2 regions of the Williamsia sp. z71 genome follow, and region 2 is predicted to be linked to the other one. Evidence: riboswitches for the same ligand, from Rfam matches in the RefSeq annotation. Region 2 holds a riboswitch; the other holds the start of a gene.

Region 1 (8,408 bases), on a different contig from region 2:
TGGATACCCGACAGCACTCGCTTGCGCCGGGCGGGCTTGGTTTCGCTTGCCGATTGCATCACCACCGAATTCTCTCATCCGGCCGCCACCGCATTTCACACACACCGCGCTTGGACGTTTGGCCCGCTCGCCCCTCAGGCGTACTCCACGGTGACCGGAGCATGGTCTGACCACCGCAGATCGTAGGCACCGGCGCGGTCGACCCAGGACTTGGTCGCCGCAGCGGCCATCGTCTTGTTGGCGAGCTGATAGTCGATGCGCCAGCCCGAATCGTTGTCGAATGCCTTGCCGCGCCAGCTCCACCAGGAGTACGGCCCGGCGACCTCGCCGGCGAGATCGCGGGCCACGTCAGTCCACCCGGAGTCCAGGATCCCGGCCACCCAGGCGCGTTCCTCCGGCAGGAAGCCGGGGTTCTTCACGTTGCCCTTGGCGTTTTTCAGATCCAGGGCGGTGGGCGCGATGTTCCAGTCGCCACCGACCACGACACCCCGGCGCTTGCGGCCGAGTGCGCCCAGGTGCGCTCCGAACTCGTCGAGAAAGCGGAACTTCGCCTCGCGCTTCGGGCCGTCGCTCGCACCCTTGGGCAGATACAGACTGGCCACCGTCAGGGTTCCGAAATCGGCTTCGATGTAGCGCCCGGTGGCGTCGAACTCATCGCTGCCGAAACCTTTGCGCACCTTGTCCGGTGCGGTGCGGGACAGGATCGCCACACCCGAATGGCCCTTGACCGACGACTCGCTGAGACTCAGGAACCAACCGTCGTCGAGGGCCGGGGCGAGTGCTTCGGCGACCTGCTCCTCGGTGGCCCGGGTCTCCTGGAGCAAGACGTGGTCCGACGTGGTCTCACGCAGCCAAGGGATCAGCCCCAGATTGCGCTCCGAACGGTGCTTCACCGCGGCGCGGATGCCGTTTACGTTGATCGTCGTCACGATTGTGGTCACGTCGGGCGAGCCTACGTGCGGCCTGTGACAGCGGGTCTGCGGGCGTACAACATCGCAAGCCCGAGGACAACGAGTCCGGCGACCGCCAGCCCGGCGCCGAGCAGCGACGGTGCGCGGTATCCGTATCCGGCCGCGATCACCAGTCCACCCATCCACGCCCCACCCGCGTTCGCGATGTTCAGCGCCGAGTGGTTCAGGGCCGCGGCCAGTGTCTGAGCGTCCTCGGCGACATCCATCAACCGGATCTGCAGCGCCGGGGTCAGCGCGATCCCGGTCAATCCGATGAAGAAGGTCAGGATCAGCGCGGCCCAGGCACTGCTCGCCAGCACGGCGAAAGCGGTGAGCGCGATCACGATGGAGACCAGACTGATGAGGATCGCCCTCACCACACCGCGATCGGCCAGGACACCGCCGAGGATGTTGCCGGCGACCATGCCCAGACCGAACAACATCAGGGCAAACGGGACCAGCGACTCGGAGACGCCCGAGACGGTGGTCAGCGTGGTGCTGATGAAGGTGTAGAAGGCGAACATCCCACCGAATCCGACGATGCCGATGAGGAGCGCAAACCACACCTGCGGGCGTCTCAACGCACCGAGTTCGGTCATCGGATTGGTGATCTTCATGTCCGAGAGTGCGGGCAGGAACATGAACAGGGCCACAATCGTCAACAACCCGATGACGGCCACCACCACAAAGGCGGCCCGCCAACCGACGGCACCACCGAGCCAGGTCGCCGCGGGCACCCCGACGACGTTGGCGACGCTCAGACCGATCATCACCTGACCCACCGCTTTCGCCCTGGACTCGGGGCCCGCCAGATGTGCGGCGACCAGCGCCGCGACCCCGAAGTAGGCGCCGTGTGGCAGTCCGGCGACAAAGCGGGCGACGATCAGCATGCCGTAGTTCTGGGCGAGGACGGTGGCGACATTGCCGACGGTGAACGCGACCATCAGCGCGATCAGCAGGGTGCGTCGCGGCATTCGCGCGGTCAGTGCAGCGATCGTCGGGGCACCCACCACGACGCCGAGCGCGTAGGCGGAGATCACATGTGCGGCTGTCGGTTCGGTGGTGCCCAGCGAGTCGGCGATGTGGGGCAGCAGCCCCATCGCGACGAATTCGGTGGTCCCGATACCGAATGCGCCGAGTGACAGGGCCAGGATGGCGCTGCGTCTACCGCTCCGCACCGCCCCCGAGGATTCGGGGGCGACGGTGCTGACAGCAGACATGGGTGAACCTCTCGAAGTCGATCGGGGCGACGGCGACACTGCCGGGGCAATTCATTGCCGGGGCAACTACGGTGTCAACCCCGTCGGGGTCACGGCTCATTCCGGGATCGGACGTGAACTGACCCACAGATCGACGTGTCCGCGCGGTGGCGGGAGACCCGGATTACGGGGTGACGGCGAGGTCGGCCGGCACGTCGATGGACGTTGTCTCGGTCGCGGCAGGCGTTTCGACTGCAGCCGGAGCCGGAGTCTCCGGTTCCTGATCGTCCGCCGAACCGGTACGGCCGGGATCGGCGGGCAGGTCGGAATCGGCAGTGTCGGGGAGCTGATTCCACCCCGGCGTAGTGGTGAACCCGTCGACCACCGGCGCCGCCGGCCCCTCCGGCGCCCGATGTCGACCGGGCTCGGCAACGACTGCGGCCGACTCGGGCGGGTGATCGGCCGATGGCGAGTGACCAACGGGCGCCACGGCGAGGACCTTCTGAGAATCGTCGACGACGGCGGGGTGAGCGGCCGGGTCCGCCGGCTCGGTCCTGGCCTGAACCACCGCACCGAACACCGCAGTGGCCACGGTGCGCACCGTCGGCGCCGCGATGAACCCCAGATCCGGGTCACGCCGGTCGAGGACCGCATCGATCACCGCCACCCAGTCCCGGACGAAGTTCACCGGATACTCGACGACGCTGACCGCGCTCCCGAAGATCGCGGACCAGGCCGCCGGGTCCCCCGACAGCGCGTCCCGGATCGCGTACAGGTCGGTGAGATACGCACCGTGCCCGAGCTGCGGCAGAGCCGGCAGCAAGCCCATGATCGCGCGCGAGATCGGCTGGATGACAGCTGGTTCGAGACGCGGGAAATCGAGGATCACCGGGCGCAGCAGGTTGGGTAGTCCGACCTGCGCCAGCACGGTGGTCAGTGACGGATCGGCACCGACGAGGATCACCGTGGCCCCGTCGGAGCCCTCGACGACGGTCACCCCATCGGCGCCGGCGGACGCCCCCGGGCCCGCCGACATGATGTCGCCATAGCTGAAGTGCTTGACCCAGAAACCCAGCAACGCGTCCAGCGCCCCGATCGGATCTCGCCGAGGGTCGGGCACGTCGCAGACCGCATCACCGTCGATACAGACCGAGTAGACCGTCACATCGCCGAAATCGCCGTCGCGCGAACCGTCGAGCATCGCGCCCGGATACGCATTGATGAGATTGACCTCGGCCCCGGCGCCGGCGCTCGTTCCGCGTCGCCGCGGGTCGGCATAGAGCTCGCCCGACACCCCGTCGGCACTGACACCATCCGCCTTACCCGCCGCGATGTCGGCCAGTACGTCGCCGGCCACTCGAGCGCCCTGCGAATAGCCGGTGATGACGGCAGGCTTGCCCGGGCAACTGGCCTGATAGGTCGCCACATCATCGGTGAGCACGGCTTGTCCGACCTCGATGTTGGCGTCGTAGCTCTGGGCACCGAGCGGCCAGAATGTCGCCGGATAGTCGACCCGTTTGACGACATAACCCTGGGCGATGTACCGGGTCTCCACTCCCCGTGTGTGCAGGAACTCCGGATCGCCGGTTCCGGCCACCACGAACACGGCGCCGTTGCCACACTCCGCCGGGGCTTCGGTGGCGAGCGCCGGGGCACTACCGAGGAAGGTCAGTACCGGCAGCGCGGCTGCCGCGGCCCCCGACGCAAGCGCCGTCACCCGGCGACCGGAACGGGTCGGGACTGCCCGACGACGTCTTGAACCATCATTCACAGCAGCCCCAGGTGTCTCGAATCGCACACGGCCTCGGGTGATTTGAGGCAACTTCACTGAAGTTACGACAACCTTTGCCGAAGGCCAATCGCATGAACGTAGTACAGCACGGCGCAGCCGACGGCGAGCCGCAGAATCGCCGTGCGCTGAACGCTTTTTTGCGCAGGATCCGCGTGTTATATCCTTTTGGCCAGGTCCTGAGTGTCAGCAATGAGCCCCGGCTAGCTGACCGGCAACCCTCCAACCGCGGTGGGGTGCTCCGGGTGACGACCAGGTTGCGGTTCGCCGCGGCAAGCGCGGGGTCCGGAAGGTCGGACCCTCTAATTGGATGTCCACCGACCATGAAAGAGAAGTCCTACATGTCTGACACCGACGTCAATCCGGCTGACAACTGGAGTTTTGAAACCAAGCAGGTCCATGTCGGCCAGAGCCCGGACTCGGCGACTTCTGCCCGTGCGCTGCCGATTTACCAGACAACGTCGTATACGTTCCGCGATACCGAGCACGCCGCGAACCTGTTCGGACTCGCCGAGCCGGGCAACATCTACACCCGCATCATGAACCCCACGCAGGACGCGGTCGAACAGCGCATCGCCGCCCTCGAAGGTGGCGTGGCGGCTCTTCTCGTCGCCTCGGGTCAGGCAGCCGAGACCTACGCGATCCTGAACATCGTCGAAAACGGCGGTCATGTCGTGTCGAGTCCCCGTCTCTACGGCGGCACGTACAACCTGTTCCACTACACACTTCCCAAGCTCGGGATCCAGGTCAGCTTCGTCGACGACCCGGAAGACCTCGACAGCTGGCGCGCGGCCATCCAGCCCAACACCCGCGCCCTGTTCGGTGAAACCATCTCGAACCCGAACAACGAGATCCTCGACCTCCCGGGCATCTCCGCCGTCGCCCACGAGGCGGGTCTGCCACTGATCGTCGACAACACCGTCGCCACTCCGTACCTGATCAACCCGCTCGAACACGGCGCCGACATCGTGGTGCATTCGGCCACGAAATACCTTGGCGGACACGGCACCGCGATCGGCGGCGTGATCGTAGACGGTGGCACCTTCGACTGGCGCGGCCAGCGTGACGGCGTCGACCTGTTCCCCGGCTTCACCACCCCGGACCCGAGCTACCACGGCGCGATCTTCGCGGACCTCGGCGCTCCGGCCTACGCACTCAAGGCGCGCGTGCAGTGGCTGCGCGACACCGGTGCTGCGATCTCCCCGTTCAACGCCTTCCTCATCGCCCAGGGCCTGGAGACCCTGAGCCTGCGGATCGAGCGCCACGTGTCGAACGCCCAGGCCGTGGCCAAGTACCTCGAGGAGCACCCCCAGGTGGAGTCGGTGGCCTACGCCGGCCTCGAATCCTCCCGTTGGTACAAGCGGGGCCAGGAATTGGCTCCGCGCGGCCAGGGCGCGATCATCGGCTTCGAGATCGTCGGCGGCGTCGACGCAGGCAAGAAGTTCGTCGACGCACTGGTGCTGCACAGCCATGTCGCCAACATCGGTGACGTGCGCTCGCTGGTCATCCATCCGGCATCGACCACCCACTCGCAGCTGATCGCCGAGGAGCAGCTGGCCGCCGGCGTCACCCCCGGACTGGTCCGGTTGGCCGTCGGCATCGAGAACGTCGTCGACATCATCGCCGACCTCGACGCAGGCTTCGCTGCGGCCAAGTGAGGTGAGTATCGACCCGCACACGCCACCACGAACTCATCCGGACTGGGAATCCCTGCCCGATGGGCAGCTGACCAGTGTGCCGGTCGGCCCGATTTCGTTGGACAACGGTGGACAGATCGAGAATGTGACCCTGGCGTTTCAGCGCTGGGGCACACTCTCGCCCACCCGCGACAACGTTGTTCTGGCACTACATGCCCTGACCGGCGACTCTCATGCAACAGGTCCCGCCGGTCCCGATCAGCCCACCCCCGGATGGTGGGACGGGCTGATCGGCCCGGGCGGCGCCGTGGACACCGACGAGTGGTGTGTCGTCTCGGCGAACGTCCTCGGTGGATGCGGCGGCTCCACCGGCCCGGCCTCACTGGATTCCGAAGGGCAGGTGTGGGGTTCACGGTTCCCGCACATCACCGTGCTCGATCAGGTCCGTGCCGAGGTCGCCCTGCTCGATGCGTTGCAGATCGATTCCGTCGCAGCCGTCCTCGGCGGTTCGATGGGTGGCGCACGCGCCTTGGAGTGGGTCATCGGCTATCCAGAGCGAGTGCGCAGCGGCTTGATCCTGGCCGTCGGCGCTCGCGCCTCGGCCGACCAGATCGGCACGCAGACAACACAGATCGCGGCGATCAAGGCCGACGCGAACTGGCAGAACGGCGACTATCACGGCACCGGCCGGACCCCCACGTCCGGCCTCGGCATCGCCCGCCGCATCGCCCACATGTACTACCGCAGCGAACCCGAACTCGACCAGCGGTTCGCCAACTTCCCTCAGGGACAAGAAGATCCGTTGCACGGTGGCCGCTACGCGGTGCAGAGTTACCTCGAGCACCAGGCCGACAAACTGGTCCGCCGGTTTGATCCGGGTAGCTATGTGGTGCTGTCCGAGGTGCTCAACAACCACGACGTCGGGCGGGGCCGCGGTGGCGTGGAAGCCGCCCTGCGGAGCTGCCATGTACCCGTTGTGATCGGTGGCATCGATTCCGACCGGCTCTACCCGCTGCGCCAGCAGATCGAGTTGGCCGAGCTCATGCCCGGCTGTGTCGATGGATTGCATGTGGTGCATTCCGCCAACGGCCACGACGGATTCCTCACCGAATACGACGCGGTCTCAGACCTTCTCAAGAAGACTCTCGTCCTCGCCCGCGGCTGATACCCGGCCCTGACCGACCGCTCATACAGCGGTCGGTCGGGTGCGGGCGACGCCGAATCGGGTCTAAAAGAACTGTCAGGTCGCGGGCTGCGAGGTCGGCACCGTATCCGCCGCCGGATCACCGGACTGCGGTGACTCCGGCGGGGCGACAAGAGGCGGCGCCGCGGGCGCAGGCGACGCAGTCACTTCCCCTTCAGACGGAGGAGCGATCTCCACGGGCGGATCTGGCGTCGTCGATTCCGGCGGCGGCGGGGGCGTCGATGGAGACGACGGGGACGATGGAGTCGACGGCGTCGACGGTGCGAGATTCGGGGGCCACGTGATGCTCGGCAACGGGAACGGGATCAACGATGGGCTCAGGGTCCTCGTCGGCGGATCCGTAGAAGACACCGGCGGTGCGAGTTCGGTTGTCGCCCAACCGGGTCCCGGATTTCCACCGGCAACCGGCGACGCCACCTCCACCGTCGGCTGTGTCCGGGTCGGCATCAGTGTGGAGGTCACCTGCGCATTGGTGGCGGTCGTTGTCGTCGGCGACGGCGCCTCGGCGATCGCGGACGGCGATACCGGGGGCTCCGGGGCCTCGGACGGTGTCGACGGGTTGCCGGCAAGCGACGATCCGACCGCGTACACGGTCATCAACGCACCGGCGAGCAACGCACCGAACATGGCCAGCGGCGCCGCCGACAGCCAGTCCCGGCTGCGGCGTCCGCCGATGAAGGCCAGTCCGGCGGGACGAGTACTCACCGCCGCCAGACGGGCAGCGCCGGTGGCCGCAACCGATTCCGGCCCCTGCGGTAGCACCGCCTCGACGTCGACCTTGTTCACGATGAGGTCCCGAACCAGAGGGATGTTGGCCAGGCCACCGATGAGCACGATGGCCTCCGGGCGGGAGGCCGTCGCGTAGTCGGCGACGACAGCGGCAGCGGCCTGCGCCATCGGCCGGATGAGGTCTTCGAACATCGATCGGGTCAGGGTGCCGGTATCCGACGAACCACCGATCGTCAGCGTGGTCGACGCGCTGACCGAGAGTTCTTCTTTCGCGGTCCGGCAGGCACTGAGCACAGTGGACCTGCGGCGGCCGCGCAGACGACCTTTGGCGGTCTGCGCCCGCATCAGCTGAGCGTCGAGCGCCCCGCCCGAGATCGCCTCACTGCGCTTCAGGTCACTGATCCGCCCGGTCGCCGGATCCAGGGTGTACATGCTCATCCCGGTGTCGCCGAGGTCGACGATGAGCACCGAGACGAACCGGCTGATCTCGCCGGTCGAAACCAATTGGTGCGCAACTGCCTCTGTTTCGGCGATCAACTGGATCTGCCGCTTGACGCCGGTGCCACGCGAAGCGATTTCACGAGCGTGTTCGTCGGTGCGATACGCAACGCCGATCGGTCCGACCGTGCTCCCGCGGTCCTGAGCGTTGGCCAGCATCAGATCGATACCGGAGTTCACCCGGCCGGCCCGCGTCAGACCATCGGTGAGGTCGACGTCGATGACGCGATTGATCGAGCTCTGGCGACCATTGTCATCGGTCGACAGCAGGACACAGTGGATCATTCCACTGCCTGCGGACAAACCCAGTGACGTACTCATGGTCCTCATTCCGATCGCTATCGCTCGGTTGGGGCCCAGATGATGCCGACTTCACACCCCTGATCCATTCACTGTCGCTCG
Region 2 (8,408 bases):
GGTCGGGGAGTCACCGGCCTGGAAGATCACCGGATGCCCCTGGGCGCTGCGCGGAAGGGTCGGGGTCACCTCGACGTCGAACTGCGACGTCGTGTGGCGAACGATACGGACTGCATCCTTGGCCGCCCAGGAATCCGCATCCCGAGACGAGGAGATCGCATGGTCATTCCACGAATCCCAGATCTCTCGCGCGACCTGGATGAACTGTCCGGCACGCTCGTACCGCAGTTCGTGGTCGAGGAACCCGCCGCGCCGGAAGTTCTCCCCCGTCCACGCGTTGTCGGTTGTCACCACATTCCACCCGGCGCGGCCACCCGAGAGAATATCGAGTCCAGCGAGGCGTCGGGCGAGGTCCGCCGGCTCGTTGTACGTGGTGTTCTGGGTCGCAACGAGTCCGATGTGCGACGTGATCCCGGCGAGGGCCGCCAGTTGCGCGATGGCATCGGGCCGTCCGGCGATGTCGAGATCGAGGATCTTGCCCTGCTGTTCGCGCAAACGCAGGCCTTCGCCGAGGAAGAACGCGTCGAACAATCCGCGTTCTGCAGTGGTGATCACACGGCGGAAGCTCTCGAAGTCGATCTGCGACGCACTCGCCGGATCGGACCAGATGGTGGTGTGGTTGACGCCCTGGAAGAAGACGCCGAAGTGCACGTGGGCATCGGGGCGGAGAACGGTCATGACGTATCAGGCCTTCTGGTAGCGACTTGCAGGACGGGTGAGGCCGAGGTTGGCGCGCAATGTCGACCCCGGCACCGGACGATGGCTGATGCCGGCGGCGAACAGGCGCGGCAACACGTGGCGAGCGAGAACCACCAGATCCTCATCGACGACGGCCGGATGGATTCTGACACCGTCGACATGGCCGGCCAACTCCGTCAGGAGTTCGGTGAGTTCATCTCCACTGCCGATGAATTGGAGACGCCGCGACTCCTGGGCCGGCGTGTACGAGTTCATATGCTCCAGTCGCTCGGCACCCGATTCGGTGGCGGTGTCGAGGGTGACATCGAGTTCGGCAAAGGCAACCCCGTCGCAGGCCCTCGCGGCCGTGGCAATCGCGGCGACGGAAGGCTCCGAGACCAGGCGTACATCGACGTCGCCCGCGGTTCCGAACACCACCAATTGTCCCTGCGGTGGCCTGGGAACGATCGCCGGACCCTTCACGGAGAAACTCTCACCCTGAAAATCGATGTAGTGCAGCTTGTCTCGATCGAGAAACCGGCCCGAGGCGAAATCACGGATCACCGCATCGTCCTCCCAGGAGTCCCACAGATCACGGGCGCCGGTGATCGAATCATGCTGTTCGCGTGCACGTTCTGACTCGCCCACCACCACGGGTCGGCCCCATACCTTCGACGCGGCACTGTCGGTGACGGGTGCCGCGATCCACCCGGCCCGTCCACGCGACGCGTAGTCGAGAGTGGCCAATTGTGAAGCCGTATGGAACGGTTCGGCGTATGTCGTACCGATCAGCGGTACAAGTCCGATGGTCGATGTCGTCGCGGCCACGAAGGCCGCCCGGTTGGGCGCGTCGATGCGACCGACGATCTCGCTGGTCGCACCGACGATCGAGTCGTCGAACGTCGCCAACGTGAAGCCGGCGTTCTCCGCAGCAGCCACTCTCCGTCGCACGGTCTCTCCGGTCAGCAAGGCGTCAGGTGCATGAGATGCCCGTCGCCACGCCGCCGGATGACGTCCCTCCCCATCGAGCTCGATACCCAGGGCGAAAACGCTCATGCACAAACCTCTTTCGAATCCAGATTCTTCTCGAACGGATGCACGCCGACCTCGTCGGAGGGCAGTGTGGTGTCGTACAGCGGCGTGTAACCGGCAGCGAGATACAACGCCACTGCCTCTGGCTGGTTCCATCCGGTTGTCAAAAAGATTCGGCGATAGCCACGGCTGGTTGCGATCGTCTCGAGTTCTGCCACGATTGCCTTGCCGTACCCCCGGCCCCGGTACGCCGACGCCGTCCAGATGCGCTTGAGTTCGGCGGTGGTGGCGTCGTACTGACGGAACGCACCACCGGCGACCGGGGCACCGTCGGCCAATGCGACGATCAGCACACCCCCCGGTGGCGCGAACTCCTCTGCGGGATAGGCCCGCAGTTCGCTGTACTGCTCCCCCGGGCTGCGCCCGTAACGAGAGCTGTACTCGAGAGCCAACTCCTCGATCAGCGGGGAAGCCAGCGGATCGTCCTGATGGACCGTGGTGATCTGCAGGTGTGCAGTATCAGCCGTGGCGGTGGCCGCTCGGCCGGCTCCACTGGGTCGTGCACTCACTCGTCTTCCCTCCATCGGGAGACCTATCCTTCGGTACGTGGAAGTCCGGGCGGGTTGATCTCCGAGACGGTGACGGCCTCGGACTGCAGGCCCCAACGGTCGATGACCTTCTGATAGCTGCCGTCTTCAATAGCGTGGTTGATCGCCTCGTTGATGGCTTCGATGAGGCCGTTGTCTTTCTTGGTCAGAACCGCGATCTCGCCCTGCAGTGCATCACCCGCACCGGAGAACACGCCGATCACCTCGGTGTCGCCCGAGGTCGCAGCGTGGTAGACCGACGACGGGTTGGGGCCGAAGTATCCGTCGATGCGACCCGAACCCAGAGCCAGGTAGTAATCGGATGCGTTCTGGTAGTACGCGATCTCTGCCGGCGCGAGACCTTCGGCGACATTTTGTTCGTTCCAGTCGACCAGCAGCTGTTCCTGATTGGTTCCGGAACCGACTCCGATCTTCTTGCCCGCAATATCCTTGCGGCCTTCGACCTTCCAGCCACTGTCCTTGGGCGCTTCGAAGGCGAGGTTGTCCAAACGGTACGTGGCGAAGTCGTACTTGTCCTTGCGCTCTTCGGTCACGGTGACATTGGAGATGAACAGGTCGTTCTCACCGGAGTCGATCTTGACGAAGTTCTGCGACCAGTCAGCAACCTTCAGATCAACGTCGAGGCCGAGGATATTGCCGATCAGGTACGTGAAGTCGACCTCCGATCCGATGATCGTCCTGTCGTCGGTGGCGTAGAACCGCAGCGGTGGAGCGGTACCGCCGGCACCGGTCACGACCAGCGTGCCCCGATCGCGGATCGCTTGGGGCACCTTGGCCGCGATGTCGTCGACCTTGTCGACGCGAACTCGGCTGGACTGCTCCGGCGACAGGTCGAAACTCTGTCCGTCGGACGTGACCACTTCGGACTCGGCAGCGGGTTCGCTGCACCCGGTGACCAGCAATGCGAGCGTGGCAAATGCGGACGCGACGACCGCGAGTCGACGGCTTGTTCTGGACATGATTGTTCCTTGCTTGTCGGATTGAGTGAAGACGGTTCAGAGGACGTGCGCGAGAAAGGCTTTGGTGCGTTCTTCCTTGGGAGAGTCGATGAGTTCGGTCGGGGTTCCCTGTTCGACGATGACGCCGCCATCCATGAAAACCACCGTGTCGGCGATCTCTCGTGCGAAACCCACTTCGTGGGTCACGATGACAAGCGTCGCACCGTCGCGGGCGAGCCCACGGATGACTTCGAGCACTTCGCCGACGAGTTCGGGATCGAGCGCTGATGTCGGCTCGTCGAACAGGATCACCTTGGGCCGCAGTGCAAGTGCGCGAGCGATCGCAACCCGCTGCTGCTGCCCACCCGAGAGCCTGCGTGGGTATTCGTGCGCCTTCTCACCGACGCCGACGCGCTCGAGCAAAGCCACTGCCTCGGGCTCGACGTCCGACCGCTTGCGTCTCTGTGCCGAGATCGGCGCCTCGATCACATTCTCCAGGGCGGTCAGATGCGGAAACAGGTTGAAGTTCTGGAACACAAAACCGATCCGCGAGCGCTGCTGCAGAATCTCCTTGTTGCTCAGCTCGTGAAGCTTGTTTCCCCTGCGTTTGTACCCCACCAGGTCACCATCGACACGGACGGTGCCGTGATCGACTTTCTCCAGGTGGTTGAGGGCACGCAACAGCGTCGACTTGCCTGATCCCGACGGACCGATGATCGCGGTGACCTCACCTGGGCGAACCACCAGATCGACGCCCTTGAGCACCTCCAGGTCGCCGAAAGACTTGTGAACTCCCCTGACCTCGACCGCGTACCTCGAATTCTCTATCGCCTCGGTCATCGGGTCGCCCCGCGTGGAGCAAAGGAGATGTCGGAGAACCGCTTTCGGATCTGCTGCACCGGCGTCAACGGAATGGTCCGCAGCGCGCCCTTGGCATAGTGCCGCTCCACGTAGAACTGCACCACCGACAAGATCGACGTCAGGACGATGTACCAGACCGTGGCAACCATCAGCAGCGGGACGACCCGTCCACTGCGCCCGTAGATGACCTGCACCTGGTAGAACAACTCGGCAATTGCCATGACCGACACGATCGAAGTGCCCTTGAACAAGCTGATGACCTCGTTCGCGGCGTTCGGAAGGATTCCCCGCATCGCCTGCGGCAGAATGATCTTGAAGAACTCGCGGCGCTTCGGAATACCCAGTGCGGCAGCGGCTTCGAGCTGACCCTGATCCACCGAGATGATCCCGGCCCGGATGATCTCCGCCGAATACGCCGCCTGGTGCAACGCCAGACCGATGATGGCCGCAGCCGAACCACTGATCACGTTGTTGACATTGAACTCGAAGAAGCCCGGCCCGAACGGAACTCCCACCGACAGCGACTGATAGAGGTACGCGAGGTTGAACCAGAACAGCAACTGGACGATCAAGGGGATCGAACGAAACGCCCAGATGTAGAACCAGGCAATCACCTGCAGTACCGGATTTTTCGACAGCCTGGCCGCGGCCAGCGCGATGCCGATCGCAAATCCGAACAGCGATCCCCAGAACGTCAACTGGATGGTCAGCCACAACGCAGACATCACCGACGACGCGGTGAAGTACTGCGCGAACGTCCCCCAATCCCAGCCCGGGTTGGTCGCAAATCCGTGCAAGAACTGGGCGACAACGATCAGCGCGGCAATCGCGATGATCCAACGCCATGGATGCCACTTCCGCGCGATGACCAGGTCGGCGTCGTCCACCGCCGCGGATTCGTCGAGCGTGGAGCGGATATCTATCTGGGTCACTGTGACCACCGGTGTATGCGCGCAGCGAGCATCGCTGAAGGGCCTTCCAATAGGGCAAGAATGTGTGGGTGAGGTGGGTCAGACCTACGTACAGACGCCGGTGCCCGCTCGGCACAGGTCGACGTGCAGACGTCTCCACGAAGCGCGATCCATAATCGTTCCTCCATCGTTCTTGGCGGTAGCACCCACACGTCCTGCGACGGGGTTGCTGCGACGTCGACGAGCCAAGTCTCTCGGTCGCTCTGGATGGTGAGGAGGAATCTATGCGGTCGATGGACCAGACGTCAAGGGGTAGAATTTGATTTGCCTTGCGACACTGGGCTTTCGGGTTGCAATCACCATGTTTTAAACCTTGCGCCCCACCCTTGTGTCTGAAATCGGAACTGGTGTGACAGACAAAAGATCGCCCCCTCAAAAAGCTTGAGGGGGCGATCAGTCGGGACAGTGCACGTCTACTCGACGTCCGCCTTGTCCACCACAACCGTTCCGCGCCAGCCGCCGACCACGCGCATGACGTGGTAGATCAGGAGTGCCGCCAGCGCACCGAGTGCGATGCCACCGAAGCTCAAATCGCCTATCGTCCACGAGAAGTCGGCGATACCGATCACGAGTGCGATGGCGGCGGTGAACTGGTTGACCGGTTTGGAGAAGTCCACCTTGTTCGTCACCCAGATGTGCACGCCCAGGATGCCGACCAGACCGTAGAGCGCGGTGGTCACACCACCGAGGACACCCGGCGGGACCGATGCGATCACCGCACCGACCTTCGGCGACATACCCAGCAGCACCGCGGCGATGCCGGCCACCCAGTAGGCGGCCGTCGAGTACACCTTGGTCGCCGCCATGACACCGATGTTCTCGGCGTACGTCGTTGTGGCAGAACCGCCGCCGCTGCCGGCCAAGACCGTGGCGATACCGTCGGCAGCCAAGGCGCGACCGATCTTGTGGTCGTAGTTGATCCCGGTCATCGTGTTGATCGACTTGACGTGCCCGATGTTCTCGACGACCAGCACCAGCACCACCGGCAAGAACATCGGCAGCACCGACAGATGGAACGTCGGCGCCTGGAAATCGGGCAGGCCGACCCAATCGGCGGCTCCGATGGGGTCGGTGTCGACCTTGTCGCGGGCCAGGGCGAACAGGTAGCCGATGACAACGCTGGTGAAAATGGCGAGTCGTCCGAGCAGTCCCTTGAACAGCACCAGCGAGGCAATCAGCAGCACCAGGACCAGCGTGGCCGTGACCGCATCCTGCTCGTAGTTCGACTTGGCCGTGGGCGCGAGATTCAGGCCGATCAACGCGACGATGGTTCCGGTCACGATCGGCGGCATCAACGCGTGGATCCAGCCGGTGCCTGCGAAGTGCACCACCACGCCGATGACGACCAGCACCGCGCCCACCATCACGATGCCGCCCAGCGCGGATCCGTGCCCATGCGAGGCCGTCGCGGCGAGCACCGGAGCGATGATCGCAAAACTCGAACCGAGGTAGCTCGGCAACTGGTTGCGGGTGATCAGCAAGAACAGGATCGTGCCGATGCCGGAGAACAGGAGCGTCGTCGCCGGCGGGAATCCGGTGAGTACCGGAACGAGGAATGTCGCACCGAACATGGCCACCACGTGCTGCAGGCCGATGCCCACCGTGCGCGGCCACGACAGCCGTTCGGTCGGAGCAACCACCTCGTTGCTCCCGGCCGGCGACCAACCGAACAGCGGCGACCGGGTTTGGGTGGTCGCCTTGCCGGACGCAGCCGGCTTCAGATCTTCCTCAGACATGGGCAACAGTCTGCCGCGTTATGTGCCGATCCACGCCATTGCCTCCGATTCTCCGGCGCCACGTGGCCCGCACTGATCGCGAGACGGTAAAGTTACCGGCGGTGTGCCGGGAAGTCTGGTCGGCCGCGTGCTCAAGATGCCGTTGTTTCGACGGTCCGCGCGTGTCGTGTTTCTCCGACCCCTAGACAGGACACAACGTTGTCAGCGCAGGATCGAAAAACCCCCTCGACACTCTTTGCCCGCGGCTCATGGGCGGAGGCGTCGCGCATCGCCGACATCCTCCGCAAAGAAACCATCGGTGGGGCAATCCTCCTGGTGGCCACCGTGGTCGCACTGATCTGGGCGAACTCGCCGTGGTCCGATGCGTACGTCGAGCTGAGCGAGTTCCGGGTCGGCACCGACGCCCTGGGCGTGCACCTCGACTTGTCTCTGGCCACCTGGGCCGCCGACGGATTGCTCGCGATCTTCTTCTTCGTGGTCGGCCTCGAGCTCAAACGTGAGTTCGTCGCCGGCGACCTCCGCGATCCGAAACGTGCGGTCCTCCCGATTGCCGCAGCGGTCGGCGGCATGATCGTGCCGGCGATCATCTTCGTGGCGTTCACCGCCCACGTCGGCGATGGCGCCACGCAAGGCTGGGCCATTCCCACCGCGACGGACATCGCGTTTGCGGTGGCCGTCCTGGCGGTCATCTCCACGCATCTACCGGTGGCGTTGCGGACGTTCCTGCTCACCCTGGCCGTGGTCGACGACCTGCTCGCCATCACCGTCATCGCAGTCTTCTACAGCGAAGACATCGATCTCGGCGCGCTCGCGCTCGCCGCGGTACCGCTGGTGCTGTTCGCGATCTGTGTGCAGCGACGAATCCGGTCCTGGTGGCTGCTCATTCCGCTGGCCACCCTGACCTGGGTGTTCGTCCATGAGTCCGGGATCCACGCTACGGTCGCCGGTGTTCTGCTCGGGTTCACCGTTCCCGTGCTTCGCAGCAAGGCCGCCGGCGGCCCGGAAGCCGGCATCGGTCTGGCCGAGCACTTCGAACACCGGATCCGGCCCATCTCGGCCGGCATCGCGATCCCGATCTTTGCGTTCTTTGCCGCCGGCGTCGCGATCGGCGGGTTCGACGGTCTGACCGATGCGTTGAGTGACCCGATCGCCCTGGGCATCATCTTCGGCCTGGTCTTCGGCAAAGCGATCGGCATCTTCGGCACCACCCGACTGCTATCGGCGTTCACGCGTGCCTCCCTCGACGCCAGCGTTCGCTGGATCGACGTCTTGGGCATCTCGATCCTCGCCGGCATCGGTTTCACCGTCTCGCTACTCATCGGTGACCTAGCCTTCGGCCTGGGCACCGAGCGCGACCAAGTCGTCAAGATCGGCGTGCTGACCGGATCGCTGTGCGCGGCCCTGATCGCATCAATCCTGTTGCGTGCCCGAAATCGGCACTACCGCAGGATTCAGGAAGAAGAAGAGCGCGACGACAACCACGACGGCATCCCCGACATCTACCAGAACGAAAACAACAGCTAGCCGACCATTCTCACGCCACGACGGTTACCAACTTCGACCCCGTGAGGCACCGACAAGGGT

Evidence for each region. A riboswitch is a leader RNA that binds a small molecule or an ion and turns the genes downstream of it on or off. The one in region 2 is predicted to bind S-adenosylmethionine.
Region 1: another riboswitch for S-adenosylmethionine. It lies ahead of AC51GR_RS18425 (bifunctional o-acetylhomoserine/o-acetylserine sulfhydrylase); the one in region 2 lies ahead of AC51GR_RS23185 (amino acid ABC transporter permease).

Annotation. Positions count from the first base shown of each region.
Region 1 is NZ_JCANWX010000007.1:238,031-246,438, forward strand. Features, by position in the region: gene trpS (tryptophan--tRNA ligase) at 1-59, opposite strand, end outside; gene AC51GR_RS18410 (exodeoxyribonuclease III) at 135-941, opposite strand; gene AC51GR_RS18415 (MFS transporter) at 953-2,170, opposite strand; gene AC51GR_RS18420 (PE-PPE domain-containing protein) at 2,334-3,866, opposite strand; SAM riboswitch class IV at 4,114-4,223, shown strand; gene AC51GR_RS18425 (bifunctional o-acetylhomoserine/o-acetylserine sulfhydrylase) at 4,280-5,596, shown strand; gene metX (homoserine O-acetyltransferase MetX) at 5,598-6,740, shown strand; gene AC51GR_RS18435 (Hsp70 family protein) at 6,816-8,327, opposite strand.
Region 2 is NZ_JCANWX010000011.1:75,617-84,024, reverse strand. Features, by position in the region: gene AC51GR_RS23210 (NtaA/DmoA family FMN-dependent monooxygenase) at 1-678, opposite strand, end outside; gene AC51GR_RS23205 (LLM class flavin-dependent oxidoreductase) at 685-1,734, opposite strand; gene AC51GR_RS23200 (GNAT family N-acetyltransferase) at 1,731-2,279, opposite strand; gene AC51GR_RS23195 (ABC transporter substrate-binding protein) at 2,303-3,277, opposite strand; gene AC51GR_RS23190 (amino acid ABC transporter ATP-binding protein) at 3,314-4,096, opposite strand; gene AC51GR_RS23185 (amino acid ABC transporter permease) at 4,093-5,058, opposite strand; SAM riboswitch class I at 5,210-5,302, opposite strand; gene AC51GR_RS23180 (uracil-xanthine permease family protein) at 5,502-6,824, opposite strand; gene nhaA (Na+/H+ antiporter NhaA) at 7,023-8,348, shown strand.